2 linked regions of the Pseudonocardia sediminis genome follow. The protein of the gene in region 2 interacts with the protein of the main gene of each other region in a pairwise test. Links are inferred from orthologs where the notes say so. Each region holds a gene or a part of one and is shown on either strand. Other genes may lie near its edges. The genes, in order: EV383_RS16175 and panC.

Evidence for each region.
Region 1: the proteins of panC (region 2) and EV383_RS16175 interact in binary tests that used the Escherichia coli proteins (3 or more experiments, as listed by UniProt). The link is inferred for Pseudonocardia sediminis from one-to-one orthologs.

Annotation. Positions count from the first base shown.
Region 1 is NZ_SHKL01000001.1:3,486,421-3,500,785, forward strand. What follows is about bases 7,065-9,938. They hold EV383_RS16175 (NUDIX domain-containing protein), read right to left. Parts: upstream 8,841-9,938; coding sequence 8,289-8,840; downstream 7,065-8,288. Other genes in these bases: lpdA (dihydrolipoyl dehydrogenase), read left to right, coding at 7,065-7,339; EV383_RS31220 (hypothetical protein), read right to left, coding at 7,881-8,054; dop (depupylase/deamidase Dop), read left to right, coding at 8,965-9,938. Also shown: EV383_RS16135 (tRNA (adenine-N1)-methyltransferase), read left to right, coding at 180-1,007; arc (proteasome ATPase), read left to right, coding at 1,191-2,999; EV383_RS16145 (VOC family protein), read left to right, coding at 3,106-3,528; EV383_RS32230 (helix-turn-helix domain-containing protein), read right to left, coding at 3,590-4,501; EV383_RS16160 (YceI family protein), read right to left, coding at 4,682-5,245; EV383_RS16165 (MarR family winged helix-turn-helix transcriptional regulator), read left to right, coding at 5,338-5,886; more of lpdA, read left to right, coding at 5,933-7,064; more of dop, read left to right, coding at 9,939-10,491; EV383_RS16185 (ubiquitin-like protein Pup), read left to right, coding at 10,648-10,845; prcB (proteasome subunit beta), read left to right, coding at 11,027-11,833; prcA (proteasome subunit alpha), read left to right, coding at 11,891-12,700; EV383_RS16200 (SRPBCC family protein), read left to right, coding at 12,697-13,170; EV383_RS16205 (LysR family transcriptional regulator), read right to left, coding at 13,186-14,112; EV383_RS16210 (DMT family transporter), read left to right, coding at 14,187-14,365.
Region 2 is NZ_SHKL01000001.1:6,091,795-6,106,024, forward strand. What follows is about bases 260-2,998. They hold panC (pantoate--beta-alanine ligase), read right to left. Parts: upstream 2,195-2,998; coding sequence 1,325-2,194; downstream 260-1,324. Other genes in these bases: EV383_RS28510 (type III pantothenate kinase), read right to left, coding at 260-887; panD (aspartate 1-decarboxylase), read right to left, coding at 892-1,311; EV383_RS28525 (Rossmann-like and DUF2520 domain-containing protein), read right to left, coding at 2,241-2,998. Outside these bases: more of EV383_RS28510, read right to left, coding at 24-259; more of EV383_RS28525, read right to left, coding at 2,999-3,134; EV383_RS28530 (PrsW family intramembrane metalloprotease), read right to left, coding at 3,516-5,084; EV383_RS28535 (DUF3180 domain-containing protein), read right to left, coding at 5,161-5,649; folK (2-amino-4-hydroxy-6-hydroxymethyldihydropteridine diphosphokinase), read right to left, coding at 5,646-6,155; folB (dihydroneopterin aldolase), read right to left, coding at 6,152-6,535; folP (dihydropteroate synthase), read right to left, coding at 6,532-7,431; GTP cyclohydrolase I FolE, read right to left, coding at 7,433-8,047; ATP-dependent zinc metalloprotease FtsH, read right to left, coding at 8,074-10,509; EV383_RS28565 (serine protease), read left to right, coding at 10,836-11,876; hpt (hypoxanthine phosphoribosyltransferase), read right to left, coding at 11,910-12,476; tRNA lysidine(34) synthetase TilS, read right to left, coding at 12,544-13,704; EV383_RS28580 (zinc-dependent metalloprotease), read right to left, coding at 13,844-14,230. UniProt on the Escherichia coli protein: Catalyzes the condensation of pantoate with beta-alanine in an ATP-dependent reaction via a pantoyl-adenylate intermediate.

The sequences.
Region 1 (14,365 bases), 2.6 Mb from region 2 along the record:
CGGCCGTCGCGGGGCGGGCCCGCGCCCGGGGCCGCCGGTGAGCGTGGATAGCGTTGCGCCTCGTGCCCGACGCCGAGACCGCCGCCGACGTGACGTCCGCGGCCGAGCCCACCGCCCCGCAGCCCGCCGACGACGCGGAGAACGTCGAGGCCGCTCCGGCGGACCCGGCCCCGCGGCCGCTGCGCCAGGGCGGACCGTTCCGGGCCGGTGACCGGGTGCAGCTGACCGACTCGAAGAACCGCCGCTACACCGTCGTCCTCGAAGAAGGTGGCGTGTATCACACCCACCGCGGAGGGCTGGTCCACGACGACCTGATCGGGCAGCCGGAGGGCTCCGTCGTGCGGTCCGCCGTCGGCACGCCGTACCTCGCGCTGCGCCCGCTGCTGGCCGACTACGTCCTGGCCATGCCCCGCGGTGCGCAGGTCATCTACCCCCGCGACGCCGCCCAGATCCTGATGTGGGGCGACATCTTCCCAGGCGCCCGTGTGCTGGAGGCGGGGGCCGGCTCGGGCGCGCTGACGTGCTCGCTGCTGCAGGCCGTCGGCCCGACCGGCAGCGTCACCTCCTACGAGATCCGCGCCGACCACGCACCCGATGCTGAACGGAACGTGACGACGTTCTTCGGGCACACGCCACCCAACTGGCGCTTGCACGTCGCCGACCTGCGCGACCACGTCGGCGAGGTCGACCGGGTCATCCTGGACATGCTCTCGCCCCAGGACGTGCTCGACACGGTGCGTGACGCGCTCATCCCGGGCGGGGTGCTGGTCGGCTACGTGGCCACCACGACGCAGCTCTCGGTGCTGACCGAGGCGCTGCGCGAACAGCAGTGCTGGACCGAGCCCCAGGCATGGGAGTCGCTGGTCAGGCCCTGGCACGTGGTCGGCCTGGCGGTGCGCCCGGACCACCGGATGGTCGGTCACACGGCGTTCCTAGTGACGGCCCGGCGGCTCGCCGACGGCGTCACCACACCGCGGCCGCAGCGTCGCCCCACCGCCACCCGCTGAGGTACCACGCGGCACGAGATGTTTACACGAACCCGTCCGATTCGACGGTGCGGTGACGGGGAAGAGGCCGCACAGTGTCGTCAAGGTGCCGTCCGGCTGAGGTCGGGATCACCGGTTCGACGCACCGCCACGGCGCCCCCTGAACGGGTACCGTGGTGAAACGGAACACGGAGGGAGGCTGCCGTGAACCCACAGGACGATGGTCCCGGCAGGCGTGACAGCGGTGATCTCAGCCCATCTGAGGCCACCGAACAGATCCGATACCTCGAGAACGAGATCGCGACGCTGCGCCAGCGGCTGACCGAGACACCGCGGCAGAGCCGCGTCCTCGAGCAACGACTCGCAGAGACGACCAGTCGTCTCTCCGCCCTCAACGCGCGTAACGAGAAGCTGACCGAGACCCTCAAAGAGGCTCGTGGTCAGCTGATCGCCCTGCGCGAGGAGGTCGACAGGCTGGCCCAGCCGCCGTCGGGCTACGGGGTCTTCCTCGCCCGCTACGACGACGAGACGGTCGACGTCTTCACCTCGGGCCGCCGGATGCGTGTCCCGGTGTCGCCGGCGGTGGAGAGCGAGCAGATCCGGCCCGGCCAGTCGGTGCGCCTCAACGAGGCGCTCACGGTCGTCGAGGCGATGGGCTTCGAGCAGGTCGGTGACCTGTACTCGTTGCGCGACATCATCGACCGTCCCACCGAGGACGGCGGCGCCGGACGCGGTCTGGTCGTCGGGCACTCGGACGAGGAGCGCGTGGTCTGGCTGGCCGCGCCGCTGTTCGACCTGGGCCTGGACGAGGACTCCTCGCCGCTGAAGATCGGCGACCACCTCATGGTCGACTCCCGCGCGGGCTACGCCTACGAGCGGGTGGCCAAGGCGGAGGTCGAGGACCTCGTGCTCGAGGAGGTCCCGGACGTCGCCTACGAGGACATCGGTGGCCTGTTCCGCCAGATCGAGCAGATCCGCGACGCCGTGGAGCTGCCCTTCCTGCACGCGGAGCTGTTCACCGAGTACGAGCTGCGCCCGCCCAAGGGTGTCCTGCTCTACGGTCCGCCCGGCTGCGGCAAGACGCTGATCGCCAAGGCGGTCGCCAACTCGCTGGCGAAGAAGATCGCCAAGCAGCGCGGCGACGACCCGGACGAGGGACGGGCGTTCTTCCTCAACATCAAGGGCCCGGAGCTGCTCAACAAGTTCGTCGGCGAGACCGAGCGGCACATCCGCCTGATCTTCCAGCGCGCCCGTGAGAAGGCGAGCGCCGGAACCCCGGTGATCGTGTTCTTCGACGAGATGGACTCGATCTTCCGGACCCGTGGCTCGGGTGTGTCCTCCGACGTCGAGACGACGATCGTGCCCCAGCTCCTCGCCGAGATCGACGGCGTCGAGGGCCTGGAGAACGTCATCGTCATCGGTGCCTCGAACCGTGAGGACATGATCGACCCGGCGATCCTGCGGCCGGGCCGGCTCGACGTGAAGATCAAGATCGAGCGTCCGGACGCCGAGGGCGCCCAGGACATCTTCTCCAAGTACCTCACCGACACCCTGCCGGTGCACTCCGACGACATCGCCGAGTTCGGCGGCAGTCGCAAGGCGTGCGTCGACGCGATGATCCAGCGGATCGTCGAGCGGATGTACGACGAGACCGAGGAGAACCGGTTCCTGGAGGTCACCTACGCCAACGGGGACAAGGAGACGCTCTACTTCAAGGACTTCAACTCCGGCGCGATGATCCAGAACATCGTCGACCGGGCGAAGAAGTCCGCGATCAAGTCGGTGCTCGAGACCGGTCAGCGGGGTCTGCGCGTGCAGCACCTGCTGGACGCGATCGTCGACGAGTTCGCCGAGAACGAGGACCTGCCCAACACGACCAACCCGGACGACTGGGCACGGATCTCGGGCAAGAAGGGCGAGCGGATCGTCTACATCCGCACGCTGGTCACCGGCAAGAACGACGCCACCGGCCGCGCGATCGACACCGCGTCGAACACCGGCCAGTACCTGTAGGCACCTGCTCCACCCGGACGGGCCCCGCCGCATCCCGCGGCGGGGCCCGTTCGCGTGTCCGATCCGTTCACGACGGCCGAGGGCTCCGGCCCTACGGTCGGGTCCCATGAGCAACGAGACGATCGGCGCGCAGCTGGACATGATCGGGATCGTGGTGTCGGACATGGCCCGGTCCCTGGCGTTCTACCGGCTCCTCGGCCTGGAGATCCCGGAGTCCGCCGACGCCGAGGTGCACGTGGAGGTGCCGCTGCGGGGTGGTCTGCGGCTGGGCTTCGACACCGACGCCCTGGTGTCGGGCTTCCACGACGGATGGACCCCGCCGTCGTCGGGGGAGGGCCGGGTGGGTCTGGCGTTCCTGCTCCCGGACGCCGCGGCCGTCGACGCCGCCTACGAGCGGATCACCGGGGCCGGGTACGTCGGCGTCCTCGAGCCGTTCGACGCGCCGTGGGGCCAGCGCTACGCCACCGTCACCGACCCCGACGGCTCGTCGCTGGACCTGTTCGCCTGGGTGGATGCCGAGGAGGCCTGACGTGCGGGTGGGACGACCGTCGTGACGCTCCGCCGCCGGGCGGAGCGCCCTCGGCGTCATCTCACCGCGGCGGGGCCAGCTCGCCGGGGGAGACCCCGGCCAGGGCTCTGACCTCCCGGCTCAGGTGCGGCTGGTCGGCGTAGCCCGCCCGGGCGGCGACCTCGGCGGGTGGGACGCCGGCGTACAACAACCCGGTGGCCGTACGGAACCGGAGGACGCGCCGTGCCACCGACGGCCCGTAGCCGAGGGTCGCCAGGCAGCGCCGGTGCAGCGTGCGGGTCGTGACGCCGACCCGGTCGGCCACCTCGGCGGCGGGCATCCCGGCGGTCAGCGCGCGCAGTGCCGATCCGGGGAGCGGTTCGGGCAGCCGGTGGCGGTCCTGCTCGGCGGCGGCGAGCAGGGCCGTGGTCGTGTCGAGGAGAGCAGCCAGCCCGGTCCCGCCGAGACGAGCGACCGGCCCGGTCCCACCGCGATGAGTGGCCGTTCGGTCCCCGCCGTGACGAGCGCCCGGTCCGCTCCCGCCGTGACGAGCGGCCGGTCCGCCCCCGCCGAGATGCACATCAGCGTCGTCCGCGGACCCGCCGGCGACGGTGAGCCGCATCTCGGCGGTGCTCCCGATGGCCGACCGTGCGGCGGGGCGGCCGCGGGGGATCAGTTCGAGGAGGTCGACCCGGTGGTCGCGCACCGCGTCGGCGGCGACGCCGAGCAGCGCGGGCAGCGCCCCGGGGTGGAACCGCAGTCCGACGGTCGCGGAGCCGGGGACGGACCGGGCGACGTGCGCCGCGGTGTCCGGGCCGGCCACGACGATCCGGCCGTCGGCCAGCAGCAGGTCCATGCACCCGTCCGGGAGCACGCGCTGTTCATGGGGCGCCGCGCCGGCCGGGACCTCCGCCCGCCAGGCGCACTCGACGAGCGCACGCACCGGCGCGGGCAGCCGCTGCGGCACCAGCTCCCGGTAGCGCGACCCGCTCATGCCGCCGCAGCCTACCGAGGCCGCGTGCCCCGCACTCGTGGCGCGAAAGTTCCGCCCGGCCGCACGAATGCGCCACGAGTGCCGTGGTCAGGGGCCGGACACGGGAGAGCCCCGGCCGGGATCGCCGGCCGGGGCTCGTTCTCGCTCGGGGCGTGGTCGGCCCCGGGTCACGTGCGGGAGTCAGGAGGCGCGCAGGACGCCCTCGATCTCCAGCTCGATGCCGATCTTCTCGCTCACGACGACGCCGCCGCCGTCGAGGGGCAGCGAGATGTCGACGCCGAAGTCGCTGCGGTTGATCGTGGTGGTGGCGGTGAAGCCGCAGCGGGTGCCGCCCCAGGCGTCCGGGCCGAAGCCGCCGACCTCGAGGGCGAGCTCGACCGGCTTGGTCGCGCCCTTGATGGTCAGGTCGCCGGCGAGGACGAAGTCGTCGCCCTTGGCGGTGATGCCGGTCGAGCGGAAGGTCCACTCCGGGTGGGTCTCGACCTCGAAGAAGTCGGCCGACTTGATGTGGCCGTCGCGCTGGTCGTTGCCGGTGTTGATGGAGGTGGCGTCGATCGTGGTGCTGACCGAGGAGTCCTCGAAGTTGTCGGCGGTGACGATCTCGCCGGCGAACTGGTCGAAGCGGCCCTTGACCTTGCTGACCATCATGTGACGGACACTGAACGCGATCACGGAGTGGGTGGCGTCGATGTCCCAGGTCCCCGCGATGTAGTTGGGGATGGTGGTGGTCGAGGGAGCGGACATGGGTGATCCTCCGTAAGTTGGTTGAACTCTCACTTGTTGAGAGCGATACTAGTACTAACGACTTGAGCGTTCAACTGTTTCTGGGAGGTGTCGTGGCTCACCCGCGTTGGCTCGACGAGGAGCAACAGCGGACCTGGCGCGCGTACCTGGCCGCCACGCGGCTGGTGTTCGAGCGTGTCGAGCGTCAGATGCAGTCCGATTCGGGCATGCCGCAGGCCTACTACGAGATCCTGGTGCGATTGTCCGAGGCGCCCGAGCACACGTTGCGGATGAGCCTGCTCGCGACGTCGTCGCTGTCCTCGCGCAGCCGCGTCTCGCACGCCGTGGCCCGGATGGAGGAGAGCGGATGGATCCGGCGCCGGTCCTGTCCGACCGACCGCCGCGGCCAGCTCGCCGAGCTCACCGACGAGGGCATGCGGGTGCTGCGCGAGGCCGCGCCCGGCCACGCCACGACGGTGCAGGAGGTGCTCTTCGACGGCCTGAGCCCCGGGCAGCAGGCGGCCCTGCTGGACGTGGGGGAGGCGCTGGTGGCCCACCTGTCGACCGGTCGGACCTGGCCGGCGGACGACGACTCCGGCAGCTGCCCCGACGACGACGCCCCCGGCGCGGAGGGGTGTCCGGACGACTCGGCGACAGGGTGACGTACCGGACGAGGCCGTGACGCCCGCGACGTCCTAGGCTGGGCACATGCCTCATTTCGACGTCGTCGTTCTCGGTGCCGGCCCCGGTGGGTACGTCGCGGCCATCAGGGCCGCCCAGCTCGGGAAGAGCGTGGCCGTCGTCGAGGAGAAGTACTGGGGCGGGGTGTGCCTCAACGTGGGCTGCATCCCGTCGAAGGCCCTGCTGCGCAACGCCGAGCTCGCCCACATCATGAGCCACGAGCAGAAGACCTTCGGCATCTCCGGTGAGGTCTCCTTCGACTTCGGCGCCGCCTTCGACCGCAGCCGGACCGTGGCCGACGGCCGGGTCAAGGGCGTGCACTTCCTGATGAAGAAGAACAAGATCACCGAGTTCGACGGCCTGGGCCGCTTCTCCGAGCCCGGCACGATCGAGGTCGAGCTCTCCGACGGCGGCAGCGAGACCGTCACCTACACCGATGTGATCATCGCGACCGGCTCCACGGTGAAGCTGCTGCCCGGGACCGAGCTCTCCGAGCGCGTCGTGACCTACGAGGAGCAGATCCTCACCCGCGAGCTGCCGAAGTCCATCGTGATCGCCGGTGCCGGTGCGATCGGCGTCGAGTTCGCCTACGTGCTGGCCAACTACGGCGTCGAGGTCACGATCGTCGAGTACCTGGACCGGCTGCTGCCGCTCGAGGACGCCGACGTGTCCAAGGAGCTCGGCAAGCGCTACAAGAAGCTCGGCGTCACCGTCCGCACGTCGACCAAGGTCGAGTCGATCGTCGACGACGGGTCCGGCGTCACCGTCACCGTCTCCTCGGAGAAGGGCGGCTCGGAGGAGATCCGTGCCGACAAGGTCATGCAGGCGATCGGCTTCGCCCCCCGGGTCGACGGCTTCGGCCTCGACAAGATCGGCGTCGAGCTGACCGAGCGCGGCGCCGTCCAGGTCGACGACTACATGCGCACCAGCGCCGAGCACGTCTATGCGATCGGTGACGTCACGGCGAAGCTGATGCTCGCCCACGTCGCCGAGGCGCAGGGCGTGGTGGCCGCGGAGACGCTCGCCGGGGCCGAGACCCAGGAGCTGTCCTACGTGATGATGCCGCGGGCCACGTTCTGCCAGCCGCAGGTCGCGAGCTTCGGCTACACCCAGGCCCAGGCCGAGGAGCTGGCCGACGAGAAGGGCTGGAAGGTCAAGGCCGTGTCCTTCCCGTTCACCGCGAACGGCAAGGCACAGGGCATGGGCGAGCCGAACGGCTTCGTCAAGCTCATCGCCGACGAGACCTACGGCGAGCTGCTCGGCGGCCACATCATCGGCCCGGAGGCCACCGAGCTCCTGCCCGAGCTGACCCTGGCCCAGAAGTGGGACCTCACGGTCTACGAGATGGCCCGCAACGTGCACGCCCACCCGACGCTGTCCGAGGGCCTGCAGGAGGCCATCCACGGCCTCGCCGGGCACATGATCAACCTCTGACTCCCGGCCGGTCTCCCGGCGGGTTGTTCCAGCGAACCGCTCACGAACTCTCGGAGTTCGTGAGCGGTTTTCGTCTGTGTGGGGTCCGGGGGCGGGCGCCCGAGCTGCGTCACACCCCCCCGTGACGTGTCCGAGAGGGTCCCCTCGCTCACCGGACGTCCCGAGGGCTCCCCTGGCGACGCGGCGGCGGGTACTGCGCGCCCGGGGATGTGCCCGGCCAAGGGTGTCCCTGGGGGTCCCCTCGCTCACCGGGACGTCCCGGGGGCTCCCCTGGTGACGCGGCGGGTACTGCGCGCCCGGGGATGTGCCCGGCTAGGGGTGTCCCTGGGGGTCCCCTCGCTCACCGGGAGGTCCCGGGGGCTCCCCTGGTGACGCGGCGGGTGCTGCGGGCCCCGGGGACGTGCCCGGCGAGCGCGTCCCGGAGGGTCCCCTCGCACACCCGACGGTCCCCGGGGATCCCCTCGTGGCTCCGCGTGGCCGGGGCGCCTCGACGGAGGCGCGGCGATGGGGCGCGTGGGCGGGGCGCCTCGGCGGGGCTCGGTCAGCGGGTGGGGCGCGGGGAGGTATCGGTGGTGCGGGCGGCCTCGCGGCGGGCCTCGCGACGGTCGGCGGCGAGGGCCTCCTCGACGGCGGCGTGGACGGCGGCGGTCGAGACGTGCGGGTCGACCAGGCGGGCGGCGGCGAGGGAACGGGCCGAGACGGAGATGCTGACCATGGTGGGTCTCCTGGAACTGCGTGGCTGCGGGCGCCGGGGCGACCCCGTCGGGTGGGGCGACGGTGCTGGGTCAGGGCGCCGGCGCGTGGTCACCGTGCCGGGGCGGCGTGAACCGGTCCGGCGGCGGCACGTGCGGGGGACCCGACGGTGGGCCCTTTCCGGGATGTCGTCGCGCGACCCGCCGCGTGTTAACCGATCCAGACACCACATCGGGTGAGCCGGGTCACCCGCGGGTCAGAGACTGGACAGCCACCTCCGGGCGGCCGCGCGCCCGTCCGGCACGAACGGCCAGGACGGGTCGTCGAGACGCCGTCGCAGCTCGTCGATCTCCATCCAGCCGCCCTCCGCGATCTCGCTCGGCTGGTGGACGACCGGGCCGTCGGAGAACGCCTGGTAGGCGAACACGTGGGCGCGCAGCCCGTACGGGCCGGTGCCGGGACCGGTGTCGGCCCCTTCGGCGGAGGCGTCCCAGGCGCGGGTGAACAGATGCTCCAGCGCGACGCCGGTGATGCCGAGCTCCTCGGCCAGCTCGCGCGCTGCGGCGTCGTCGGGGCTCTCCCCGGCGTCGATCACCCCGCCCGCCCAGCAGTCGTACAGCCCGGCCATGACGAGCTTGTCGTCGCTGCGCCGGTGCACGTAGACGCGGGCGCCGTCGGTGCTGCGCAGAAGCGTGGCCGACGTGCCGTGCCACAGCGAGCGGGCGTAGACCTCGCCGCGGTCGGCCTCGCCGACCACCCGGCCGTCGGCGTCGTAGAGGGCGATGCGCTCACGGGCGGGGTCGGTCACGCACGGATCGTCGCATCGGGGCCCGTGACAGCCCGACGTGGCCGGATACACCGGCGTGCTCGGGGCGCGCGGGGTGCGATGGCGGTTAGGCTCGCGCAATGCACGTTGAGGGGGAGGCGGCAGTATGACCGCACGCCGGATCATGGGTACGGAGATCGAGTACGGCATCGCGGTGCCCGGTGACCCCACGGCCAACCCGGTCGTCACGTCGACGCAGGTGGTGCTCGCCTATGCCGCCGCGGCGGACATCCCGCGCAACCGTCGTGCGCGCTGGGACTACGAGGTGGAGTCCCCACTGCGCGACGCGCGCGGGTTCGACCTGTCGGCGCCGTCGCTGGCCCCGCAGCTCGACACCGACCTCGACGACCTCGGCGCCGCGAACGTCATCCTCACCAACGGCGCCCGGCTCTACGTCGACCACGCGCACCCGGAATACTCCACGCCCGAGGTGCTGAGCCCCCGCGACGTCGTGACCTGGGACAAGGCCGGCGAGCGGGTGATGCTGGAGGCCGCGAACCGCGCCGCCACGGTGCCCGGGTCCCCGCGCCTGCAGCTCTACAAGAACAACGTCGACGGCAAGGGTGCGAGCTACGGCTCGCACGAGAACTACCTGATGGCCCGGGCGACGACGTTCCCGTCGATCGTCGGCGGGCTCACTCCGTTCTTCGTCTCCCGGCAGGTCGTCTGCGGCGCCGGACGCGTCGGGCTGGGTCAGCAGGGCGACGAGCCCGGCTACCAGCTCGCGCAGCGCTCGGACTACATCGAGGTCGAGGTCGGCCTGGAGACCACGCTCAAGCGCGGCATCATCAACACCCGCGACGAGCCGCACGCCGACGCGGACAAGTACCGCCGGCTGCACGTCATCATCGGCGACGCGAACCTGTCCGAGTTCGCCACCCTGCTCAAGGTCGGGACGACGGCGATCGTGCTCGACATGATCGAGCACGGCGTCCGGTTCGAGGATCTGCGCCTGTCCGAGCCGGTCCGTGCGGTGAGCCAGATCAGCCGTGACCCGTCGCTGAAGCGCACGGTCGACCTGGCCGACGGTCGCAAGCTCACCGGCCTGCAGATCCAGCAGGAGTACTACGAGCGCGCCGAGGCCCACGTCGCGCGCCAGCAGGGCGCCGACCGCTCCGCCTGGGACGCCGACACCCTCGAGGTCCTCGACGCCTGGGGCGAGGTCCTCGCGGACCTGGCGAAGGACCCGATGCTCACCACCGACCGGCTGGACTGGACGGCCAAGCTGCACCTGCTCGAGGCCTACCGCCAGCGCGACGGCCTGGGCTGGAACTCCGGGCGCCTGGCCATGGTCGACCTGCAGTACTCCGACGTCCGGCTGGCCAAGGGCCTCTACAACCGGATGGTCACCCGCGGGTCGATGCGCCGGGTCGTCACCGAGGAGCAGGTGATGGCGGCGATGACCGAGCCGCCGGAGGACACCCGCGCCTACTTCCGGGGCAGCTGCATGAAGCGCTACCCGGTCGAGGTCGCCGCGGCGTCCTGGGACTCGGTGATCTTCGACCTGGGCCGGGAGTCGTTGGTGCGGATCCCGACGCTGGAGCCACTGCGCGGCACCCGCAAGCACGTCGGCGAGCTGTTCGAGGCCACGTCGACGGCCGAGGAGCTCGTGGACAAGCTCACACAGGGCTGAGGGCGCCGACCGAGGGCGTAGTGGGACACGCCGAACGGGTCTGCGCAGTTCACGGGCGTGTCGTTCACCCGGTGGGTAGGGTGGACAGGTACCGGACCCGGTCCGTCGCACGGGAGAGCGTGCGGTGGCCGGGCCCATGTGCGAGGAGGAGACCTCATGTCGCAGGAGCAGACGAAGCGCCAGGGCGGTGGCGACGGCGACGACGAGAGCGGCGAGGGCGCGGAGTCCGGAGGCCAGGAGCGCCGCGAGAAGCTCGGTGAGGACGTCGACACCATCCTCGACGAGATCGACGACGTGCTGGAGGAGAACGCGGAGGACTTCGTCCGGTCCTACGTGCAGAAGGGCGGCCAGTAGCCGCCCGGCCGCTCCACCCCGTGGGTGGCGACGGCCCGTCGCGGCCGTCGCCCCCTGCGGGCCACCGTTCGACAAGCACCACACCCGCACGAGGAGAGGCACTCACCCGACCATGGACTTCCGGCCCTCGGTCAACCCCGGGATCGCCCCCGGCCCCGCTACAGGACAGCTCGGTACGTTCATGACCGGCTCGCAGTCCTTCTCCGAGTTCGTCGGGTCGGTGACACCGCACCTGCTGCCCGATCCCGGTCCGGCCACGGCCGCCGGCGGGGGAGCCGCGGCGCAGCTGGGCGTCCCGCACGGCACCACGATCGTCGCGCTGGTGTTCTCCGGCGGGGTGGTCATCGCCGGTGACCGGCGGGCCACGCAGGGGAACATGATCGCCCAGCGCGACATCGAGAAGGTCTTCGTCACCGACGAGTACTCGGCCGTCGGGATCGCCGGCTCGGCGGGCATGGCGATCGAGATGGTCCGGCTGTTCAGCGTGGACCTCGAGCACTACGAGAAGATCGAGGGTGTCTCGCTCTCGCTCGACGGCAAGGCCAACAAGCTGGCCGGGATGGTCCGGGCGAACCTCGGCGCGGCCATGCAGGGCTTCGTCGTCGTCCCGCTGTTCGCCGGCTTCGACACCGAGGCCACCGACCCGGCCACCGCCGGGCGCATCGTCACCTACGACGCCACCGGCGGGCGCTACGACGAGAAGCTGGGCTACCACGCGGTCGGCTCGGGCTCGGTGTTCGCGAAGTCGTCGCTGAAGAAGCTGCACGACCCGTCCGCGGACCTGGCCGCCACCGTGCGCACCGCGATCGAGGCCCTCTACGACGCCGCGGACGACGACTCCGCGACCGGTGGCCCGGACACGGTCCGCCGGATCTACCCGGTCGTCGTGTCCATCACCGCCGACGGCGCCGAGCGCCGCGGCGAGGACGAGATCGCCGACGTCGTGACGCAGGTGGTCGCCGGACGCACCGAGCGGCCCGGTGGCTGAGCTCCCGGCCCCCGCCCACCGCCTGCCCGCCGCTAGAGAAGACCTGGAGCGCTCCCCATGACGATGCCGTTCTACTCCTCCGTCGACCAGCTGCTGCGCGACCGCTCCGAGCTCGCCCGCAAGGGCATCTCCCGCGGTCGCAGCGTGGTCGTGCTGACCTACGCCGGAGGCGTCCTGTTCGTCGCCGAGAACCGTGGCACGTCGCTGCGCAAGGTCTCCGAGATCTACGACCGGATCGGGTTCGCGGCCGTCGGCCGGTACAACGAGTTCGAGAACCTGCGCACCGGCGGCATCCGGATGGCCGACTTCCGCGGTTTCACCTACGACCGCCGTGACGTCACCGGGCGGATGCTGGCCAACGCCTACGCCCAGGCGCTGGGTACCGCGTTCGTCGAGCAGCAGAAGCCGTTCGAGGTGGAGCTCTGCGTGGCCGAGGTCGGCCGCGAGGCCGGCGGCGACCAGCTCTACCGCATCACCTACGACGGCTCGATCACCGACGAGCCGCGCTACGTGGTGATGGGCGGGCAGACCGAGCCGATCTCGACGAAGCTCGGCGAGTCCTACGAGCACGGCATGGAGCTCTCCGCCGCGATCGGGGTCGCGCTGGGCGGCCTGCAGGTCCCCGGGGCCGACCCGTCCGCGGCGAACGGCTCGACCACGCCGCGGGTGCTCGGGCCGGACGCGCTCGAGGTCGCCGTGCTCGACCGGAACCGGCCGCGCCGCACGTTCCGCCGCATCGAGGGTGCCGCGCTGGCCGAGCTGCTGCCGGCCGCGAACCGCGGGACCGAGGACCCCGAGCCCGGCGTCGCGGGCGGGGACGACACCCCGGCGGCCGGCGGTGCACTGCCCGAGGGCGGTGGGTCCTGACCCGGTTCACCGCCGGCACCAGCTCCGAGGCCGTCGTCACCGCGGACCGCTCCGCGGTGTGGGACATCCTGGTCGATCCCGACCGGCTGCCGAAGCTGACGCCGCTGCTCAGCCGGATCGAGGCCGACGGTGAGCACTGGCGCTGGCACCTGGTCCGACTGAAGGTGCTCGGTGTCGGGATCAGCCCGGTGTTCACCGAGCGCATGACGTTCTCGGAGAAGCAGCGAATCTCGTTCACCCACGACCCTCCGGCGGGGGTCACCGAGTGGGCCGGGGCGGAGGGGCACTACGAGCTCTCCGACGTCGACGACGGGACCCACCTGGCGATCAGCCTCGACCTCGCCGTCGACCTGCCGTTGTCGAAGCTCGCCACACCGGTGGTGACCCGCACGATGCAGACCACCATCCAGATGATGGGCGACCGGTTCTCGGCCAACCTGCTGCGCGAGCTGAAGGCCCAGCAGCGCTGAACCGGGCAGGGCTCCTCAGGCGCCTGGTTCGGGGGCGGCACGGACGGCGTTCTCGGCGGCCGTCCTCAGGGCGGTGGTGAGCGCGCGCAGGGCCGGCAGGTCGCCGTCCTGCTCCCGGGTGGCCAGCGCCAGCGACCGCTCGATCGCCGGGCGGCAGCGCAGGAACCGCACGCCCTCGGGTGCCGGGACGGCGGCGATGCCCGGCACCGTCGCGACGGCCAGACCGGCTCGGACGAGGCTGAGCTGGGTGGTGAAGTCGGTCACCAGGTAGCGGACGTCCGGCTCGACGTGGTGCGCGCGGACGAGCTGGACCAGGGCCTCGTAGGCCTCTGTCCCGACCGGGCAGGACGCCCAGGTCTCCCGGGCGAGCTCGCCGATCGGAGCCGGGTCCTCCTCGGCGATCGGGTGGCCCTCGGGGACCGCGAGCAGCACCGGCTCGGTGACCAGCGTCGTCACCCGGACGCCGGCCGGGATGCGGGCGGGCCGGTTCGTCCAGCTCTCCAGCAGGACCGCGTCGAGGTCGCGGTGGCGCAGGGCCGGCAGCAGCTCGAACACCTCGCCGTCACGGACGGTCGGCACCAGCCGGGGGTGGGCGGCGGTGAGGGTGTGCAGGACCTGCGGCATCAGGGTCCGCAACGCGCTGGCCAGCGACCCGATCCGCAACGGCCCGGCGACGTCGTCGCGCAGCGTGGCGAGGTCGCGGGCGGCGTCGGCGACGGTCGTTGCGACCGTTCCCGCGTGCCCGGCCAGGACATGCCCGGCGGCGGTCAGCCGGATGCCGCGCCCGTCCGGCTCGACGAGCCGGGACCCGGCCTCGCGTTCGAGCTTGCGCAGCTGCTGGGTGACGGCCGGGCCGGTGATGTGCAGCGCGGCCGCCGCGGCCCCGATCGAGCCGTGCTCGGCGACGGCGGCGAAGACCCGCAACCTCTCCCAGGCGATCACCTAAGCCAGGCTACGCGGTACACCGCAGAAACAATCATTGGATGTTTGTGATCGCGGCGGGGAGCGTGGACGCCGTGACCGCCTCCCTCGACACCCGCCGCCCGTACGTCCCCGCTCCCTCCCCGCTGTCGCCCGACCCGCGCGCCGTCGGCACCCTCCTCGCCGGGGCCGCGGCGCTGTCCTGGACCGGGATCCTGGTCGCGCTGGCCGGCACCGACGCGGCGACGGCGTCGTTCTGGCGGTGCGCGCTGGC
Region 2 (14,230 bases):
GCGGCCTTCGCCCGGGCGCGGGCCTACCTGGCGGGGCGCCCGGAGACGGCGTCCGGGGTGTTCGACGTGCCGTTGGTGACGTTGGTCTGGCGGACGTTGCGCAGGTAGGTCAGCCGCAGGCCGAACAGGGTCAGCTCCGGCACGTAGTGCTCGATCGTCTCCGACTCGCCCCGCATCAGCTGCGACAGGCCACCGGTGGCCAGCACCGTGATCGGCCCCGCGGACGGGCCGAGCTCGGCGACGATCCGGCGCACCAGCCCGTCGACCTGACCCGCGAAGCCGAAGATCACCCCGGCCTGCAGGCACTCCACGGTGTTCTTGCCGATCACCGAGCGCGGCGCCAGGAGCTCGACGGTGCGCAGCGCGGAGGCGCGGGTGGCCAGCGCCTCCATCGAGATCTCGATGCCCGGGGCCAGCGCGCCGCCGAGGAACTCACCCCGTGCCGAGACGACGTCGATGTTGGTCGACGTGCCGAAGTCGACGATCACGCACGCGGTGCCGAACATCTGGTGCGCGGCCAGGGTGTTCACCACCCGGTCGGCACCCACCTCGCGGGGGTGGTCGACCAGCAGCGGCACCCCGGTCCGTACCCCCGGCCCGACGACCAGCGTCGGCATCCGGTCGGCGCGGCGTTCCAGCATCACCCGCAGCTCGCGCGAGAGCGCCGGCACCGTGGACAGCGCGCTGATCCCGGACACGGCCGGCGCGAGGTCACCGAGCATCGCGTAGATGGCGACCTCGAGCTCGTCCGCGGTCATCCGGGGCTCGGTGCGCATCCGCCAGCTGTGCGCGGTCTCCGGCCCCATCTGCTCCGGCGCCGACGGGTCCTGCTCCGGGTAGAGACCCAGCGCGATCTGGGTGTTGCCGACGTCGATGCAGAGGTGCACGCCTCTACCCGGCCCGGCCGACGGCGCCGGAGAGCAGGCCGGACCCGTCCGGAGCGTGGCCCGGGTCGGTCCCCAGGTCGGCGATCTTGTTGTCGGCGTCGACGAAGACGACCCGCGGCCGGTAGGTGACCAGCTCGGACTCGTCGTACTGGCCGTAGGAGATCAGGATGACGAGGTCGCCGGGGTGCACCAGGTGCGCGGCGGCGCCGTTGATCCCGATCACGCCGCTACCCGGCTCGCCGGTGATCGCGTAGGTCTCCAGGCGCGCGCCGTTGGTGATGTCGACGATGGTGACCTGCTCGCCCTCCAGCAGGTCGGCGGCGGCCATCAGGTCCGCGTCGATCGTCACCGAGCCGACGTAGTGCAGGTCGGCCTGGGTCACGGTGGCGCGGTGGATCTTGGACTTCATCATCGTGCGGTTCATCGGTCTGCCTCTCTCACAGCATGACGGCGACGTTGTCGATCAGACGGGTGGTGCCCAGCCGGGCCGCGACGAGCAGGCGGGCGTCCCCGGACTCCGGGACCGGGCCGAGGTCGGCGCCGCGCAGCTCCAGGTAGTCCACGTCCACGGACGGTTCGGTCGCGAGGACCTCGTGCGCCCGGTCCAGCACGGCCTGCGGGCCGGCCGCGGAGATCGAGGCGCCCTCGACGAGCGCCCGGGACAGCACCGCGGCCCGTGCCCGGTCGGACTCGGAGAGGTAGACGTTGCGCGACGAGCGGGCCAGGCCGTCGGACTCGCGCACCGTGGGCACCCCGACCACGGACAGCGGGAAGTCCAGGTCGCGGACCATCTTCTTGACCAGGACGAGCTGCTGGTAGTCCTTCTCCCCGAACATCGCCACGTCCGGCGCGACGATGTGGAACAGCTTCGAGACCACGGTCAGCATCCCGGCGAAGTGCCCCGCGCGGGTGGCGCCCTCCAGCTCCTCGCCGAGGGGGCCGGGGCTGATCCGGGTGTCCGCGCCGGGCGGGTACATGTGCCCGACCTGCGGGGTCAGGACCAGCTCGACGCCCTCCTCGCGGCACGCCTCGAGGTCGTCCTCCAGCGGGCGCGGGTAGCTCTCCAGGTCCTCGCCCGCCCCGAACTGCAGCGGGTTCACGAAGATCGACACGACCGGGACGACGGCGCCCGGCACGCGTTTGGCGTGCCGGATCAGCTCGCGGTGCCCCTCGTGCAACGCGCCCATCGTGGGCACGAGCGCGATCTTGCGGCCGGCGCCGCGCAGGGCGCGGGTCACCGCCGCGAGCTTGGTGGGCTCGGAGTGCACGGTCACCTGCCCGGCCACGTAGCCGTTGCGGGTGCTCATCGCGGTCACCGGTGTTCCTCCAGGGTCGTGCGGGTGGGTCCGGCGTTCACCGGTGTTCCTTCAGGACGGCGCGGACGTCGTCGAGTGCGGAGTGGTCGAGGAGACCGGCCGCGGCGGCCCGTCCCGCGGTGCGGGAGGCCAGGGCCCGGTAGGCCTCGGCCAGGTCCGGGTCGGCGGCGGTGATCTCGTCGAGGTGGGTGCGCAGGGTGCCGGTGTCGCCGCGGGCGACCGGTCCGGTGAGCGCGCGGTCGCCGTGGCGCAGCGCGTTGTCCAGGGCGGCCGAGAGCAGGGGCGCGACGAGCCGTCCGGCCGGGTGCACGCCGGCGTTCTCCAGCAGGTCCACGCAGTCCCCGACCAGCGTCATCAGGTGGTTGGCGCCGTGCGCGAGAGCTGCGTGGTAGAGCGGGCGGACCGACTCCGGCACCCGGACCGGCTCCGCGTTCATCTCCACGACCAGGGCCTCGCCGACGCTCGCCGCAGCCTCGTCACCGTCGGCGGCGGTCACCGCGACGCAGCACGACGCCAGCCGCTGGACGTCCTCCGGGCGGCCGGTGAACGTCATGGCCGGATGCAGGGCCACCGCCAGCACCCCGTGTTCGACGGCCGGCTCCAGCACGCGCACGCCGGAGGCACCCGCGGTGTGGGTGACGATCTGCCCGGGTCGGAAGCACCCGGCGGCGGCGAGGCCGCGGACCAGGCCGGGCAGCACGTCGTCCGGGACGGCGAGGACGACCAGGTCGGAGCGGGTCACGACCTCGTCCGGGGGCAGCAACGGGACACCGGGCAGCAGGGCCTCGGCGCGCTGGACCGACGCCCGGGAGACACCGCTGGTCGCGACGACGTGGTGGTCGGCCGCCGCGAGTGCGGCTCCGAGCACGACCCCGACCCGTCCGGCGGACACGACTCCGACGGCGAGCCGCGCGGGGCGGCCAGCGTTCATCGATCTCTCCTACTCGCTCCGGTCCACCAGGGGTACCGGTCGAGGCGTCGGCGACAATCCCTGTCGCGTGCCCGGCCAGGGTAGACGGATCCGCCTCCGCCGCAGCGGGCCGGTGACAGGCTTCACCCGCGGAACGCGCGCAGAACTCACCGGAGCGACCGCGGCCGCACGCGCTTCGCGACAGGGAGCGCGCGGTGAGACGGAGAACGCGCGGGAACCCGCCGGGCGGGTGGCGGGCGTGACGACGTCGGCCGGGGCCGGAAGAAGCTTCGACCATCGACGCGCACCGAACCCGCGGACGCGCGCTTCACGGAGCGCGCGGCACCGGGTTCGGCGCGCGGCACCAGGTACAGCACGCGTCTCGGACGTCTGTCGGGGCTCTCAGCGGCGGTGTCGGCCGGGAGCTTCGGACGAGTCGGGGTCGGCCGGGGCGGGGGGCCGTCCGTAGCCGGGCGGAGGACCGGTGTGGCCCGGAGGCGGGCCGGTCTGTCCCGGCGGCGGGCCGGACTGCCGCGGCGGTGCCGGGTAGCCCGGAGGCGGGTGGGCCGGAGGCGGGCTTCCCGGTGGGGGCACCTGGCCGGGCGGGCCGTAGCCCGGAGGTGGGCCGTATCCGGGCTGCGGGGCCGGGCCGGGGTGAGGACCGTGACCGGGGTGCCGGCTCCGGCCGTCCGTCTGGCCGGCGTCGGAGAACAGGTCCTCCGGGCCGGGGGCGCGGAGGGGCTGGGTGTAGCCGCCGTCCGGGTTCGGCGGGGGCGGCGGCTCCCAGCCGGGAGGTGGTGGGAGGCGCCAGGCCGAGGTGAGGGCGTCCGGCATGCCGATCGCCCGGGCACGGGCACGGAGGAGGGCGCGCAGCTTCTCGTCGTGCTCGGCCTGCGCACTCTCCCGGACGGCGCCGCGGGCGATCCGGTTGCGCATGAACGCGAGCTCGGTGACGGCGGCCTGGTAGTCGGCGACGGCCTTGGCCGCGGACCGTCCGGAGCGTCGCTGGACCAGCGCCCGCCAGCCGCGGCGGCGCGAGAGGTCGGCCAGCAGGGGCACCTCGCTCGGCGCGATCCAGCCGGCGGCGGCGAACCCGGGCAGCTCGGCGGTGACGATCCGGGCCTCGCGCTTGCGGGCGAACACCACGAGCACGATCAGCCCGACGAACAGCGGGAGCATCACGAACGCGTAGATCTCGAAGAACGTCGCCGGCGAGGAGGAGAACACCGACGCGGCGTTCCACAGCCCGTGCAGCACGACCGCGACCGCATAACCGACCAGCACGGCCAGCACCCGGAACCCGACGTGCCGGCTGGCCACCGCGACGCCCGCACCGATCCCGATCATGCAGGTGAACAAGGGGTGCGCGAACGGCGAGGCGATGCCGCGCACGAACAGCGTGGCGAGCACGCCGGCCGTCTCCGGGTCGGTGACCGCGCGGCCCAGGTAGAGGATGTTCTCGGTGAAGGCGAACCCGGCCGCGACGATGCCGGCGTAGACGATCCCGTCCACCACGCCGTCGAACTCGCGGCGGCGGAAGACCAGCAGGCCGACCAGGAACAGGCCCTTCACGCCCTCCTCGACGATCGGCGCGACCAGCACCGGCGCCAGGACGTCACCCGCCCCGCGACCGGCCGCCGCGTCCAGCACCGCCGAGGCGCTGGAGTTGATCAATAACGCGGCCAGCGCGGAGAACCCGGCGCCCCAGAAGAACGCCCCCAGCAGCAGCCGCGGGGGCTCGGGCTCCCAGCGGTCCACCCACAGGAACGTGGCCACCACCGGGAGGACCGGCAGCATCGCGCACAGCGTCCCGATCAGCACGCCGGCCGGTCCGATCGAGCGCTCGACCAGCCCGATCGTGATCAGCACACAGAGCGCGAGGACGACCAGCCCCGCGACCGGGAGCAGTACCCCCCGCCGTTTCGCGAACGGCGCCGGGGTGCCCGGTGCGGGCAGCGCGGGACTCACCATGTCGCCAGACCCTACGGGCGCGGACCGACAACCACCTCCCGCGAACCGGCCGACGGGGTGCCCCGATCGGCGGGGATCAGCGCAGGCGCTCCGGGCGGTCGTCGGTGTCCGGGTCGTCCGGCGTCCGGCAGCAGTACTCGAGCCAGAGGCCCGCCCCCACCAGCAGCAGGGCGCACACCAGCCCGATCCCGGCCGTCACGCTGTCGCCGGCGGCCGCAGTGACGTCGCCGGCCAGCGGCAACGTGTAGGTCAGCACCCCCGCCCACAGCCCGGTGACGAACGAGCCGGCCACGGCCGAGGCCTTGGCCACGATCACCGCCCGTGCGGCCAGCAACGGGTCCACCGGAGGGGCGCCGCGGCGCCGCTCGATCCGGCCGCGCAGCACGTACCCGCCGACCAGCTCCGCGATGCCCAGCACACCCAGGACGACCCCGGCGGCCAGCGGCAGCGACGGGATCGAGGAGTAGAACAGCCGGATCACCAGGTTGCCGACGAGCACCGCCGCCAGCCCGACGGCGAGCAGGTCGCGCGGGCGGGTGCGGGAGATCGACGGCTGCGGGGTCACGGCCGCAGCACCAGGTCGTCGCGGCGGCGCATCGCGGCGCGTTCGGCCTCGGGCAGGGCGGCGAGCAGCTCGGCGACCGGTCCGTGCCCGTCGAGCACGGCGCTCGGGTCGGCGTCGAGCCACGGTCCGAGCACGGTGGCCCGCGACGGCGTGCCGGGGTGCGGCAGCACCAGCTCCGGATCGTCGCTGCAGACCCAGCCGTCGTCCCCGCGTACGGCGACGACGTCCACGTCGAGGGTCCGCGGCCCCCAGCGCTGCTCGCGGACGCGCTCGGCCTCGGCCTCCAGGCGCTGACCGCGCCGCAGCCAGCCCCACGCGTCGAGGGCGGGGTCGTCGGCGATCACGACGGCGTTCAGGAAGTCCGGCTGGTCGGTGACGCCCCAGGGCGCCGTCTCGTACACCGGCGACGACGCCACCAGCGCCGGCCCGAGGTCGGCGACGACCAACCGCAGGTACGTGATCCGCTCCCCCAGGTTGGACCCGAGCGAGAGCACCGCGGTACTCACGGCCGCGCCCGCCGCACCACGACCGCGACGTCGGCGAACTGCAGCGGGATCGGCGCGGACGGCTTGTGCAGCGTCACCTCGACCTCGGCCACCCGCGGGTCGGTGAGCACGTCGTCGGCGATCTCCCCGGCGACCGACTCGATCAGGTCCCGCGCCGGACCGCCGATGATCGCGGCCGCGCCCTGGGCCAGGGCACCGTAGTCGAGGGTGTCGGCCAGGTCGTCCGACGCCGCGGCCGGTGCGAGGTCCACGGAGACGACGAGGTCGACGACGAAGTCCTGCCCGTCGCGGCGCTCGTGGTCGAACACGCCGTGGTTGCCGCGCACCCGCAGACCGCGCAGCTCGATCCGGTCCCGGGCCCCGGCGGCGGGCGCGCTCACTGGGCGTCCCCCAGCCACGGACCGGTGACGGCACGGGAGGCCCCCAGCCGGACGGCCGTGCTCACCGCGACGGCGTCCATCGTCGAGTCCACGTCGTGCACCCGGACGCCCCAGGCCCCGGCCATCGCGGCCAGGACGCTGGTCGCCGCCGTCGCCCCGTCGCGCCCGGAGTGCGGGCGCGGGCTGCCGGAGGCGTCGGCCAGCAGGTCGCCGAGGAACCGCTTGCGCGAGGCCCCGACCAGCACCGGGAACCCGAGCGCGACCAGGACGTCGAGACGCCGCAGCAGGGCCCAGTTGTGGGCGGCGGTCTTGGCGAAGCCCAGGCCCGGGTCGAGCAGGATCCGGTCCGGGTCCACCCCGGCCATCACGGCGGCGTCGGCGCGCATCACGAGCTCCTGGCGGACCTCGCCGATCACGTCCTCGTAGCCGGCCAGCTCGTTCATCCGCTCGCTGTGCCCGCGCCAGTGCATGAGGATCCACGGCACCCGGGCGTTCGCCACGACCGCGGCCATGTCCGGGTCGGCCAGCCCGCCGGACACGTCGTTGACCACGGCCGCCCCGGCCTCGACGGCGGCATCGGCGACCGAGGCCCGGGTGGTGTCCACGCTGACCCGGACGCCCTCGGCGACCAGGTCGCGGATCACCGGCAGCACCCGCTGCGCCTCGACCTCGGCCGAGACCCGCAGGGCCCCGGGCCGGGTCGACTCGCCACCGACGTCGACGAGGTCGGCGCCGGAGTCGCGCATCGCGATCCCGTGCGCGACGGCGTGCGAGAGGTCGAGGTAGCGCCCGCCGTCGGAGAACGAGTCGGGCGTGACGTTCAGGATGCCCATCACCGCGCAGCGGCCCAGCTCGGTGAGCCGGGCCCCGCCGTCGGAACTCCCCAGGACCGCCATGTCAGGCGCCCCGGATGAACGAGAGCGCCTCCGCACGCGAGGACGCGGAGCTCTTGAACAGCCCGCGCACGGCCGACGTGGTGGTGCGCGACCCCGGCTTGCGGATGCCGCGCATGGACATGCACAGGTGCTCGGCGTCGAGCACGACGATGACGGCGCGTGGGTCGAGCTTGCGGACCAGCGCGTCCGCGATCTGCCCGGTCAGCCGCTCCTGCACCTGGGGGCGCTTGGCGTAGAGGTCGACGACCCGGGCGATCTTGGACAGGCCGGTGACCTGCCCGTCGACGGCCGGGATGTAGCCGACGTGCGCGACCCCGTGGAAGGGCACCAGGTGGTGCTCGCAGGTGGAGAACATCGGGATGTCACGGACGAGGACGAGCTCGCCGTGACCCTCGTCGAACGTCTTCTCCAGCACCGTGTCCGGGTCGACGTACAACCCGGCGAAGATCTCGCCGTAGGCGCGCGCGACCCGGTCCGGGGTCTCCTTGAGCCCCTCCCGGTCCGGGTCCTCGCCACAGGCGATCAGCAGCTCCCGCACCGCGGCCGCCGCCCGCTCGAGGTCGACCCCGGCCGGGACGGCCTCGGTGACCCCGGCGGAGACGGCCGCCGAGCGCAGGGGGGACGTGTCGGTGGACGACGTACTCAGCGTCCTGCCTCCGGGTTCGGGCCGCCGTCCTCGGGACGCTGCTGCTCGGTGGACGGGCCGTGTCCCTGCCCGTTCCCGTTGCCGTTCCCTCCGGGCTGCTGCCCGGGAGTGGACCAGGGACCGTTCTGGGCCGGGCCGTTCTGAGCCGGGCCGTTCTGGGCGGGACCGTTCCGGCCCTGCGGGGTCTGCTCGGTCCAGTTCGGCGGCGGCCAGGTCTGGCCGGCCGGGGTGGTGGCCGGACGCCAGTTCGGCGGGGCCCCGTAGTTCGGCGCGACCGCGTTCGGCGGCGCCGCCGGGTAGCCACCGTTCTGCGGCGCGGCCGTGTAACCGCCGTTCTGCGGCACGGAGCCACCGTTGGACGGGTAGGCCTGCTGGCCCGGGTGTCCCGTGCCGGGCGTCGGGACCGGCGAGCTGCCGTCCGGTCCGGGACCGCCGGCGCCGTTGCTGCCACCGGGGTAGGAGCCGACCGGGGTCGGCTCGCGCTCCGGCTCGGTCTGCGGCGGCCAGGGCTCGCCGTTCTCGTGCGCGCGCTCGGCCGGGGTCAGGATCGGCGGCTTGTCCGACGGGGTGCGCTGACCGAAGTCGTTGAACGCGGTGATCCGGGGGCGCTTCTCCACCGAGTCGAAGATCCGCGTCAGGTCCTTGCGGGTGAGCGTCTCCTTCTCCAGCAGCTCGAGCACCAGCTCGTCGAGCACGTCGCGGTAGGTGTTGAGGATCTCCCACGCCTCGGTGTGCGCGGCCTCGATCAGCTTGCGCACCTCCTCGTCGATCTCGTGGGCGACCTCCAGCGAGTAGTCCGCCTGGTTGCCCATCGAGCGTCCGAGGAACGGGTCGCCCTGCTCGCGGCCGTACTTCACGGCGCCGAGCTTGGCGCTCATGCCGTACTCCGTCACCATCGCGCGGGCGATCTTCGTCGCCTGGTCGATGTCCGAGGACGCGCCGGTCGTCGGCTCGTGGAACACCAGCTCCTCGGCCGAGCGCCCGCCCATCGCGAACACCAGGCGCGCGATCATCTCGGCGCGCGTCATCAGGCCCTTGTCGTCCTCCGGGACGACGAGCGCGTGCCCGCCGGTACGCCCGCGCGGCAGGATCGTGAGCTTGTAGACCGGCTCCAGGTCCGGCATCGCCCACGCGGCCAGCGCGTGCCCGCCCTCGTGGTAGGCGGTGATCTTCTTCTCCTGCTCGGAGATGATCTTGCCCTTGCGGCGCGGCCCGCCGACGACGCGGTCCACCGACTCCTCGAGCGCGGCCCCGTTGATCAGCGTGCCGTTCTCGCGGGCGGTGAGCAGCGCGGCCTCGTTGATGACGTTGGCCAGGTCGGCGCCGGACATCCCGACGGTGCGCTTGGCCAGCCCGTCGAAGTCCACGTCGTTGTCGAACGGCTTGCCCTTGGAGTGCACGCCGAGGATCGCCTTGCGGCCGGCCATGTCGGGCGCGGCCACCGGGATCTGGCGGTCGAAGCGGCCCGGGCGCAGCAGCGCCGGGTCCAGGATGTCCGGACGGTTCGTCGCGGCGATCAGGATGATCCCGCCGCGGGCGTCGAAGCCGTCCATCTCGACGAGCAGCTGGTTCAGCGTCTGCTCGCGCTCGTCATGGCCACCGCCGAGGCCGGCGCCGCGCTGGCGGCCGACCGCGTCGATCTCGTCGACGAAGATGATGCAGGGGCTGTTCTGCTTGGCCTGCTCGAACAGGTCACGCACACGCGACGCGCCGACACCGACGAACATCTCGACGAAGTCCGAGCCCGAGATCGTGTAGAACGGCACGCCCGCCTCGCCGGCCACGGCCCGCGCGAGCAACGTCTTACCGGTTCCGGGCGGGCCGTAGAGCAGCACGCCCTTCGGGATCTTCGCGCCGAGGGCCTGGTAGCGGCCCGGGTTCTGCAGGAAGTCCTTGATCTCGTAGAGCTCCTCGACCGCCTCCTGGGCGCCGGCGACGTCGCCGAAGGTGGTCTTGGGCATGTCCTTGTTCAGCTGCTTGGCCTTGGACTTGCCGAAGCTCATCACCCGGTTGCCGCCGCCCTGGGAGTTGTTCATGAACCAGAACAGCACCAGGAGCAGGAGGGCGAGCGGGATCATCGTGATCAGCAGGGTGGACAGGAACGAGTCCTGCCGGACGACGGTGTTGTACTCCGGGCCGCCCTGGGCCTGCTGCAGCGAGCTGAAGATCTGACCCGCGGACTGCGCCGGGTACTGGGTGATGATCTGGGTCTCGCCGTCGACGGGGGTCCGGAGCGTCAGCCGCAGCCGCTGCTCCTTGTCCTCCACGACGGCGTCGGTGACGTTGCCGCTGGAGATCTGGGCCAGCGCGGTCGACGTCGGGACCTGCGTGAAGCCGCGGGTGTCGTCGAACAGCGTGCTGAACCCGAAATAGATCAGGAGCGCAAGGAGGATCCAGATCAGAGGATTGCGGAGGAGGCGCTTGCGGTCCATGCAACGTCGGCCTGGGCGGCCTTCACCTTCCCGAGAGTGGTTCACCGGCCGATCACTTCCGGCGCACGACACACCGACCGGCTCTGACCCGCCAGGATAGCTCCCTGCGACGTCGAGCGCGCCGGGTGTGCTCCTGGCCGGTTCCCGGCCCGTTCGACCGGTTCCACCACACAACGCCCGGCCCGGCCACGGGGTTCCGCGGATCACGCCCGGCGTTGCCCTGCAGAGGGTGTCCCGCCGCACACCCCGGAGCACGGGTGTGGGAACTTCTCCGCACGGGTGATCGCAGGACCACGGTCGGCGACCGACGGCGGGACGGGGGCGGCATGGCACTGGCCTCGTCGAGGCGCCTGCGGACGGCGTTGCTGCTGGCCGCGGGGCTGTTCGTGGTCGGGACGTCGGCCGCGCTCTACGAGGTCCCGGCACTGTCCGGCGGCGTCACGGCCGCGACGACCGCCTCCGCCGACGGCCGTGTGACCACACTCACCGGACGTCGCTCGCCGTTCGACCCGCTGGGCCTGACCACGCCGGCCGCGACCCCGGCCGGGTCGGCCGCCGTCCGCCCGGGTGCGGTGACCGAGACGGCCGGCGCCGGGCTGTGCACGTCGAGCTTCGTGTTCACCAGCGGCGAGAAGGTCCTCCTCGGGCAGGCCGCGCACTGCGGGGGCACCGGCGCCGACACCGAGACCGACGGCTGCACCTCCTCCACCGTCCCGACCGGCACCCCGGTCACCGTGCGGGGCAACGGCGAGACCGTCACCGGGACGATGGTCTACAGCTCGTGGACGACGATGCAGCAGCGCGGCGAGACCGACCCGGACACCTGCGCCTACAACGACTTCGCGCTCGTCGAGCTGCCGCCCGACGCGGCGGCGCGGACCAACCCGTCGGTGCCGTTCTTCGGCGGCCCGGGCGGGGTGCACGACGGCGGTCTGGAGCCGGGGGCCGCGGTGTTCGGGCTGGCCAACCCGGAGGGGCCGCCCGAGAGGAGCGCAGGCGGAACGAGCATGGGCGCCGGGACGCGGACGTTGCGCCCGCGCGCCGGCACCGGCGGCGAGGACGTCGGCGGCGGGTGGGGACACACCGTCTACACGGTGGCGCGGGGCGTGCCCGGCGAGTCCGGGGCCCCGCTGCTCGACGAGGCCGGACGCGCGGTCGGGCTGCTGTCGAGCCTGAACGTCGGCGGGGAGCGGGAGAGCATCGAGTACACCGACCTCGCGAGGGCCCTGGACTACGCCCGCCGCAACGGCGGGCTGCCCGACCTCGCGCTGGCCGCCGGGACGGAGCCGTTCACACCGGCGCCGGCCGGTGTCGCCCCCACCGACCTGGCGCCCCCGGCCGGACCACCGGTCGCGGCCGGGAACTGATCCCGCGGACGAGACGGACCGTCAGACGGTCGCTCAGGCGTAGACCGTCGGGGACAGCGTCCCGATGTAGGGCAGGTCGCGGTAGCGCTCGGCGTAGTCGAGCCCGTAGCCGACGACGAACTCGTTCGGGATGTCGAAGCCGACGTACTTGACCGGGACGTCGACCTTGATCGCGTCCGGCTTGCGCAGCAGCGTCACCACCTCCAGCGAGGCGGGCGAGCGGGCCTGCAGGTTGTTCATCAGCCAGTTCAGCGTGAGCCCGGAGTCGATGATGTCCTCGACGATCAGGACGTGCCGGCCCGCGATGTCGCGGTCGAGGTCCTTGAGGATCCGCACCACGCCGGACGACGACGTGGACGAGCCGTACGAGCTGACCGCCATGAACTCGAGCTGCACCGGCACCGGGAGGGCACGGGCGAAGTCGGTCATGAACATGACCGCGCCCTTCAGCACCCCGATCAGGACCAGGTCGGTCTCGCGACCCGATCGCTCGCCGCACTGCTCGCTGTAGTCCGCGGCCACCTGCTCGGCGATCTCGGCGATCTTCGTCCGGACCTGCTCCTCGGTGACCAGGACCGAGGAGATGTCCTCGTCGTACAAGCGTCGTCCCCTCGTCGGCGCCCGGTCCACGGTGGCCGCCGTCCGGGGTGACCCACCCCGATCGACGTCAGTGCCCCGCTCCGCCCCGGACGTGGCGTCGCAGCACGAGCCTGCCACGTGCGCGGACGAGGTCCAAGCCGCCGCCCAGGGCCGGTCCGCCCTGTCCCCGCCACCGCCCGACGAGGTCGTCGGCGGCGCGTAGATGATCATCGGTCAGGGCCCGTACCCCGTTCTCGCGCAACCATTCCCGCAGGACCCGGCGTCGTACGGCGGCCGGGACGCCCACCAGCGGGCCCACCCGCAGCGCCGGGCCGTCCGGGCCGGTGCCGTCGTCGGCCGCCCCCTGCGTCGTCCGTCCGCGACCGGCGGTGTCACCGGAATCACCGGACGGATCGGCCGCGGCGCCGAGCGGTGGTGACGCGGGTGCCCCCACGTGATCACCGTCCGCTGCCCCGGTGCCGAGCCGGTCCTCCGCCTCGGTCCGGACCCGGTCCTCCGCCTCGGCGCGGACCAGCTCCGCCCAGACGCTCAGCGCGTCGTCGTCCTCACGGAGCTGGGCCGCGGTCCGGGCCAGCGCCGGGGCGACGCCGCCGGCGAGGACGTCGTCGAGCAGCGGGAGCGCCTCGCGGCGGATCCGGACGCGGGTGAAGCGGTCCTCGGCGTTGTGCGGGTCCTGCCAGGGCTGGCGGCCGGCCTCGGCGCACGCGGCCTCGGTGACGGCCCGTCGTGTCCCGAGCAGCGGTCGCAGCCACGGGTCGCTCCACTCCCGCATACCGGCCAGCGAGCGGGCGCCGGAGCCGCGGCCCAGGCCGAGCAGCACCGTCTCGGCCTGGTCGTCGAGGGTGTGCCCGAGCAGGACCGGCGAGTCCGGGTGCGGGCGGGCGGCGCGCAGGGCCTCATAACGGGCCCGGCGCGCCGCGGCCTCCGGTCCGCCGGCGCCCTCGACCCGCACGGTGCAGACGCGCGCTCGCACCCCGCAGGCCCCGAACGTCGCGGCCAGCGCCGCCGAGCGCTCCGCCGACCCGTCCTGCAGCCCGTGGTCGACGATCACCGCGTGCACGCCGGCCGGGGCCAGCGCCGCGACGGCGTCGAGCAGCGCCGTGGAGTCGGCGCCCCCGGAGCAGGCGATGACCGGCGGTGCGACCCGGGCCTCGGGCGGCAGCCGGTCGAGTGCCTCACGCACGGCGACCCGCACCTGGCGGGACGCCGGGCCGAGAGCCGCGCTCATGATCGATGAGTGTGGGCACATCGGTGCCACCCATGGCACCGATCGTCACACACGGATCGATCATGAGGGGCGGGCGTCGCCGACCACGGGCCCGCGGACGGCACGGCGGCGGACGGCGGGCTCACGACGACGGCGAGGCTCAGGCGACCCGGCGCAGCCAGTCCTGCGGCGCGTCCAGCTCGGCGCGGAGGGGCAGGGTCTCCGGGGACTCCCAGACCCGGTTGAACCCGGCCATCCCGATCTCGCCCTCGACGTGCCGGACGAACGCCGCGCCGACGGCGTACTGGCGCATCTTCGCCTCGACCCCGAGCAGGGTGCGCAGCAGGCGGTCGATGATCCCGCCCCCGCGACGACGGGCGGTGAAGCGCTCGCGGATGACGTCGACGCTGGGCACCACCCGCGGCCCGACGGCGTCCATCACGTGGTCGGCGTGGCCCTCCAGCAGCGTGGTCAGGGCGAGCAGGCGGTCCAGGACGGCCTTCTGCTCCGGGCCCTGCAGGAGCTCGACCAGCGCCAGCGGGTCGCC